2 linked regions of the Thermogutta terrifontis genome follow. The protein of the gene in region 2 interacts with the protein of the main gene of each other region in a pairwise test. Links are inferred from orthologs where the notes say so. Each region holds a gene or a part of one and is shown on either strand. Other genes may lie near its edges.

What was found.
Region 1: the proteins of gyrA (region 2) and THTE_RS00015 interact in binary tests that used the Escherichia coli proteins (3 or more experiments, as listed by UniProt). The link is inferred for Thermogutta terrifontis from one-to-one orthologs.

What each region holds. Positions count from the first base shown.
Region 1 is NZ_CP018477.1:1,591-5,030, forward strand. The notes cover bases 273-3,392. They hold THTE_RS00015 (DNA gyrase subunit B), read left to right. Parts: upstream 273-607; coding sequence 608-3,178; downstream 3,179-3,392. Other genes in these bases: THTE_RS00010 (DciA family protein), read left to right, coding at 273-525. In the rest of the region: dnaN (DNA polymerase III subunit beta), read left to right, coding at 1-163; more of THTE_RS00010, read left to right, coding at 193-272. UniProt on the Escherichia coli protein: DNA gyrase negatively supercoils closed circular double-stranded DNA in an ATP-dependent manner to maintain chromosomes in an underwound state.
Region 2 is NZ_CP018477.1:3,789,767-3,793,448, reverse strand. What follows is about bases 3-3,364. They hold gyrA (DNA gyrase subunit A), read left to right. Parts: upstream 3-386; coding sequence 387-3,164; downstream 3,165-3,364. In the rest of the region: THTE_RS14075 (NAD-dependent epimerase/dehydratase family protein), read left to right, coding at 3,442-3,682. UniProt on the Escherichia coli protein: A type II topoisomerase that negatively supercoils closed circular double-stranded (ds) DNA in an ATP-dependent manner to maintain chromosomes in an underwound state.

The sequences.
Region 1 (3,440 bases), 3.8 Mb from region 2 along the record:
GATGGTCCGCTTAAACCAGCGTTTCATTCTGGACTTTCTGAAAGTTCTCGGTGATGAGGGAACGTTTACACTCAAAATCTGGTCCGAGGAGAGTCCCGTGCTTGCCGAGACTGCTGACGGCTACGCCTACCTGATGATGCCGCTCGTCCTCGGCAGCAATTGACTGGGCCTCCAACGGGGAGAGATCAAGGAGTGGCGCGAAAACACCCACAACGGTCAGGTCGGTCGCAGGAGCCGCGGCATATTTCCGAGGTGGTGGCGGAGATCCTGGCACGGTCCGGGGTTGCGGAGACCCAGTCAGCCCGCGAGCTGCAGGCCGCCTGGCATGAGATCGTGGGCGCTCCCCTGAACGAGTTGAGTCGGGCGGTCAGGCTATCCCGGGGAAAGCTGGAAGTCGTGGTGACTCATTCGGCAGCCGTCCAGGAGTTGACCTTCCGCAAGCGTGAGATCCTCCGTCGCCTGCAGGAACGCTGGCCCCAGAAAGTCATCCGCGACATCCGCTTCCGCGTCGGGCCGATAGAGTAAGCACAGAACACATCTTCACGGACGACAGAAGCTTCACAGCAAAAAACGGATTCTTTCATTACTGAGGTGGTCAAAGCTGGCTATGAACGAAGACAATCTCAATAATCAGCCTTCTCTCCCGAAGGCGAGCCCCCCAGTGCCGGAACCCACAACGGCGTCTGAATCTCCGTCAGGAGAAGAAACGAACATTCGGGCTATTCAGGGGCAGAAGGAATACACCGCGGACAAGCTCGAACACCTCAGCGACCAGGAACATGTTCGCAAGCGGCCGAGCATGTACATCGGCGATACCGGCCCGCGCGGCCTGCACCACCTGGTGTTCGAGGTCGTGGATAACTCCATCGACGAAGCAATGGCGGGGTACGCCACACAGATTTGGGTCACCATCAATGGCGACGGCTCGGTGACCGTCGAGGACAACGGCCGGGGTATCCCTGTGGAGGTCCACCCCGTCATTGGCGTGTCCACCCTGGAAGGCGTTATGACCCTGCTGAAATTCGGAGGGAAGTTCAGCAAGGGGGCGTACTATACATCGGGTGGACTCCACGGTGTGGGAGTGACGGTCGTCAATTTCCTTTCCGAGTGGTGCGTGGTCGAAGTGTACCGCGGCGGCGCGGTGTACCGGCAGGAATACGAGCGAGGAAAACCAACTGGCCCAGTGCGGCGCATCGGCACCACCCATCGCACGGGAACGAAAACGACCTTCAAGCCCGACCCGCTGATCTTTCCCAACACGGAGTTCAATTACAACATCATCTACCGTCGCCTCCAGGAATTGGCATTCCTCAACAAGGGCGTCAAGATCCATTTCAAGGATCTGAGGACCAACGAAGGCGAAACCTTCTGCTATCAGCGGGGCATCATCGAGTTTGTGGAATACCTCAATCGGGCCAGCGAGCCGATCCACCCCGAGGTCATCTACATGTCCACGGAGGTGGAGGGAGTGACCATCGAACTGGCGATGCAGTATTCTTCAGAGTACACGGAGAATTTTCACTCTTACGTGAACAACATCTGCACGACGGAAGGTGGCACGCACGTCTCGGGTTTCCGCACGGCCCTCACCAGGACGTTCAACCAGTACGGCCGGCAGGAAGGGCTTTTCAAAGATCTCATTCCCACGGGAGACGACTTCCGTGAAGGCCTGACGGGGGTCCTGGCGGTGCGTGTTCCGAATCCTCAGTTTGAAGGGCAAACCAAGACGAAGCTTGGCAACAGCGAAGTAGAGGGCATCGTCAGTTCCGCGGTGGGAGACTTTTTATCGCGGTATTTGGAGGAGAATCCCAAAACCGCTCGGGCAATCATCCAGAAGGCCCTCCTGGCGGCGGAAGCGCGGGAGAGTGCCCGCAAGGCCCGGCAACTGGTCCGCGAGCGCAAAGGGGCCCTCAGCGGTGCGGGACTTCCCGGCAAGCTCCGCGATTGCACCAGCCGGGAGGTGGATAAGTGCGAACTCTATCTGGTGGAGGGTGATTCCGCCGGTGGGAGTGCCGAGGGAGGCCGCATCCGCGAATTTCAGGCGATTCTGCCCCTTCGCGGAAAGATCATCAATGCCTATAAGGCCCGCGAGGACAAGGTGCTCGCCAATGAGGAAATCCGCAGCATCATCTCGGCCATCGGCGTGGGCGTGGGGGATGAAATCGATCTTTCCAAGCGGCGGTACGGAAAGATCATCATCATGACCGACGCTGACGTGGATGGCTCCCATATCCGCACGCTGCTTCTGACATTCTTCTACCGACAGATGTACGACCTCATCAAGGCGGGGATGGTGTATATCGCCCAGCCGCCCCTTTATCGTGTTCGTCGCAAGAAGGACGTCTACTATGTGCAGACGGAAGAGGAGATGAAGAACCAGCTCCTGGAGGCTGGACTGGCCGATGCGGTCTTTGAGCCGGGCGATGGACGCACCATTGCCGGGGAGGAATTACAACGTCTGTGCCGTACGCTGGCGGCGATTGAAGCGGCGGTCATCGCCCTGGAGCGCCGCGGGATCAGCCTCCGCGAGCATGCCGCCCGACGGGATCCAGCCACCGGACGCCTGCCCGTTTACCATGTATTCCTCGATCAGAATGAATACTGGTTCACCACCCGTCAGGAACTGGACGAGTTTCTGGAAAAGGAGGAGGCCGAGACCGGGGAAACGCTCGTCGTGGAGGGCGACCACAACGGCGAGGCGGAAACACAGGAAGCATCAGAGAAAGAAACAGCATCCCAACCCCAGCGACGGCTTCATATCATCGAGCTTCACGAAGTACGCACCATCAACGCCCATTTGCAGACCCTGCGCGAGATGGGATTCGACATCGACGCACTCTTCCCCATTGAAAGAACGGGGGAGGAGAAACCGCGCTACATTCTGCGGCGAGGAGAGTCGGTGCAGGGTCTGGAAGATTTGCGCGGGCTGCTGACGGCGCTCCGCTCAGCGGGTGAGCGAGGTCTTCAGATCACCCGCTTTAAAGGTCTCGGCGAGATGAATGCCGAAGAGCTGCGGGAGACGACGCTCGATCCAGCCCACCGCACGCTCATCCAGGTGACGATGGACGATGCGGGAGCCGCCGACGAAATGTTCCGTGTCCTCATGGGCGAGAAGGTCCTGCCGCGGCGGGAATTCATCGAAAAGCACGCCCTGGAAGTTCAGCATCTGGACGTGTAGTTGGCTTCGCCCGACTTTTTGCGGTGCTCCGTCATGCCTCCCATAAGGGCGTAAATTTCGGCACAGGCGGAGGTGGCGCTGCGGCCGAAGTTAATCTTGGACAGCGAGCCCCTGTGGCTGGTAGGTCCGAAAGTTGGTCGGGGCAGTTCATGAATTGTCTCCACATGGAGCATCCGAGAGACCTCTTTCTCAGGCTTCTTTTCATTGCCAGTCCGTTTTTTCGGAGGGACGTGCTTGTCACGTCCGCTGTGCAACGTTCGAT
Region 2 (3,682 bases):
TTCCGGCTGTCTCCGCTGGCGTGATAGACCCGCGGTCGCAACGCTCTTTTTTGTGTTTCTTAAGTATCCTCGCAACCGGGTGGCGTGGCAAGTCCCGGTCCACTGCAAGCGAAAAGAATGCCACGCAAGTATTTTTGTGCCAATAAGTTAGGTATTGCGTTCGAAATTGAGGCGTCATTGCCAGCGGTTTGTCAATCTGGTACACTGAAGGTTTTAAATGCTTCTGCGGCGGAACCCGAAAGCCGGGCCCACCAGCGTCAGAGGCATCATTCTTCCCTGCGGTGAAGGATGAAGGACCGGCCCAATTGACGGTTTTTTGTGGAATAACAGCCAGAAACGCTCATTCGTAAAGTTTTCCCACCTGACACCTACGGATACGGGTCATTATGTCCGACGCAACGGATCTTCCCGAAGCGGAAAACACTGGCCAGGCCAGTCAAGGCAGTGCAGCCGGCGGTAACGGTGACGGTAGCCGCCTGATTCCTCTTCCTATCGAGGACGAGCTTAAGTCGAGCTACCTCACCTATGCGATGAGTGTTATCGTCAGCCGGGCGTTGCCCGACGTCCGCGACGGTCTCAAACCCTCGCAGCGTCGCATCCTGGTGGCGATGAATGACCTGAACCTGACGCCCGGTGCCGCGAGGGTCAAATGCGCGAAGATCTGCGGTGACACGAGCGGAAACTACCATCCCCACGGCGAGAGTGTCATCTACCCGACGCTTGTCCGGATGGCGCAGGAATGGAATATGCGCTACGTCCTTATTGACAAGCAGGGGAATTTCGGATCAATCGCCGGTCTTCCGCCAGCCGCCATGCGTTACACAGAGGCCCGGCTTTCGCCTTACGCGGCGATGATGCTGGAAGATTTGGACCTGGACACGGTCGATTTCGTCCCCACATACGACGAGCGGCGCCTCGAGCCTACCGTTCTTCCGTCCAAGTTCCCCAATCTGCTTGTGAACGGAGCGACCGGAATTGCAGTGGGGATGTCGACTGAGATCCCCCCTCACAATCTCACCGAGATCTGCGATGCTCTCATCGCGCTGATTGATGATCCCGAGATCACCATCGACGAACTGATGGAAATCGTCCCCGGTCCTGATTTCCCAACTGGTGGCATTATCTGTGGTCGCCGAGGTATCCGCCAGGGTTATTTGACAGGCCACGGGACGATCGTTATTCGCGCACGGGCTGTTATTGAAGAATATCGCGATAATCGTTATCGCATTATTATTAAAGAAATTCCTTTTCAGCAGCAGCGCGATAAAATTGAAGAACGGATCGCCGAGCTTGTTACCGAGGGCAAGATACCTGGAATCGCGAACATCCGCAACGAGAGTGACCTGAAAGAACCCGTTCGCATCGTTCTGGAATTGAAGCGCGAGGCTGATCCGGAAATCGTACTCAATCAACTCTATGAATATTCTCCTCTGCAGCAGACATATTCCATCAATCTGCTGGCCCTCGTGGACGGCAAGCCCCGCCTGCTCAATTTCAAGGAGCTTCTCCAGGAGTTCGTGCGGCACCGCGTGACGGTCATCCGTCGCAAGACGCAACACCTGCTCTCCAAGGCCCGCCAGCGGAAACACACCGTCGAGGGGCTCCTGCTGGCTCTCGCCAATATTGATGAAGTGATTCGCGTCATTCGCACCTCAGAGACCCAGGCCCAGGCGAAGGAACGCCTGATGGCGATCCCCTGTCCTGCGGCAATGCTTGCCCGAGCATTGGGTGAAGAGGGGTTTGCTCAATTCCAGAAAGAGCGTGGCATCGCCGAGGAGTACTTCCTTACTCCTGTTCAGGCGGACGCCATCCTGCGGATGACGCTGGGCCATCTCGTCAATCTTGAGCAGGAAAAGCTCGTCTCGGAACACCGCAATCTACTGGAGAATATCAAGGAATACAATCGAATCCTCTCCGATGAAAAGAATATTCTCGAAATAATTAAACAGGAATTGACGGAAATCAAGGATAAGTATGGGGATCCGCGCCGCACGGAAATTTCCGATCAAGAGGTGGGGGCTTTTAATATTGAAGAACTGATTCCCGACGAGATGATGGTCGTGTCCATCAGTTCCGCGGGATATATCAAGCGGACCCCCGTGTCAGCTTATCGGGCACAGCGGAGGGGCGGGAAGGGTTTGAAGGGGGCCCGGGTGGATGACGAAGATCCCATCGAGCACGTATTCCTTGCCGGAACCCACGACTATCTTTTGTTTTTTACAAATCTTGGTCGCGTGCACTGGCGAAAAGTTTACGAACTTCCGGAGCTCCCTCGCGATGCCAAGGGACGTGCCATCGTCAACCTCCTCAGCTTGCAGCCGGACGAAAAGGTAGCGGCGTGCCGGCCTGTGCGAGATTTTTCACTCCCCGATCATTACCTTCTTTTTGCAACAGCCCGTGGACTCGTCAAAAAGACGGCACTCTCAGCCTACGGCAGGCCCGTTCGCGGCGGGATTATCGCCATCAAACTGCGTGAAGGCGATGAGCTTGTCGGAGCTGTGGTCACCAAAAAGGGGGACGAAGTGCTCCTGGCTACCGAAAAAGGTATGGCCATCCGGTTTCGCGAATCGGACGTCCGTCCTATGGGTCGAGCCGCGGCGGGCGTAAAAGGGATTTCACTCATTGGGGATGATCGGGTGGTCGGTCTCGTGGTTGCTGAGCCGGATGCATGCCTGCTCACAGTGTGTGCCCACGGTTACGGCAAACGCACTCCCATTGGAGCGAGCACCGCGGGCCCTGTCGCTGACGAGGAAATAGAGAAGCCCGAGGACGAAACGGAAGCAACTGCGTCGGACGAGGAAGTACCGGAGGAAGAAACCTCCGTCGAAGAGCCAGAAGCAGACGAAAGCGAGGAAGCCGAGGAGGGAGAGGTCGGCTCTCAGTTCTATTACCGGACGCAACGCCGCGGCGGCAAGGGGATTCGCGACATCAAGACGGACGCCCGAAACGGCCCCGTCGTGGGAGTGGCCGTCGTTCATGAGGACGACGAGATTCTCATGATGACGGCCAAGGGCAAGACGCAGAGGTTGCGGGTCAGCGAGATTCGGCTCGTCGGTCGGAACACAAAGGGCGTCCGTTTGATGACACTGGACGAAGGGGACACCGTGGTGGCAGTCAAGCGGATCCCCGCCGAACCGGGAAACTCTGCCGACAACCGCGAATAACCTTTCACACATGGTTGAACAACCATCGCAAGAATGAGATTGGCCAACACGATCGGCCGTGATCTTAATCAGGCTCACCGGCGAGGCGAATTTACGATCGGTGGAGAAACCAGACGCGGATCGGCCTTCGATTGAAGCCTACCATCACAGACCGACTTCTGGCCTTCTCTTTTCCCGGTGGGGTTCGCCTGACGCTTGTCCACCTTCTCCCCCCTACGTACACTCATGGTTGTTCTGTCAGCGACGATGATATGGTGGGCAAATGTGGGAGCAAAGGATGGCCGAGCGTGCTCTAATCACAGGAATTACGGGGTTTGTCGGGCGGCACTTGTGTCAGTACCTGAGGTGCCAGGGCGATGAAGTCGCAGGCATCGCCAACACATGGCCAGAAGGCTCGGCCTTTTGGGGTCAACTTCCTGAATCAAGAAACCTGCTGATTTGGGACCTTGCGAATTCCAGCGGCCCTCCACGTGGTGTCGTTGATTTTCTGGTAACTTTTCGCCCAACTGTGATTTACC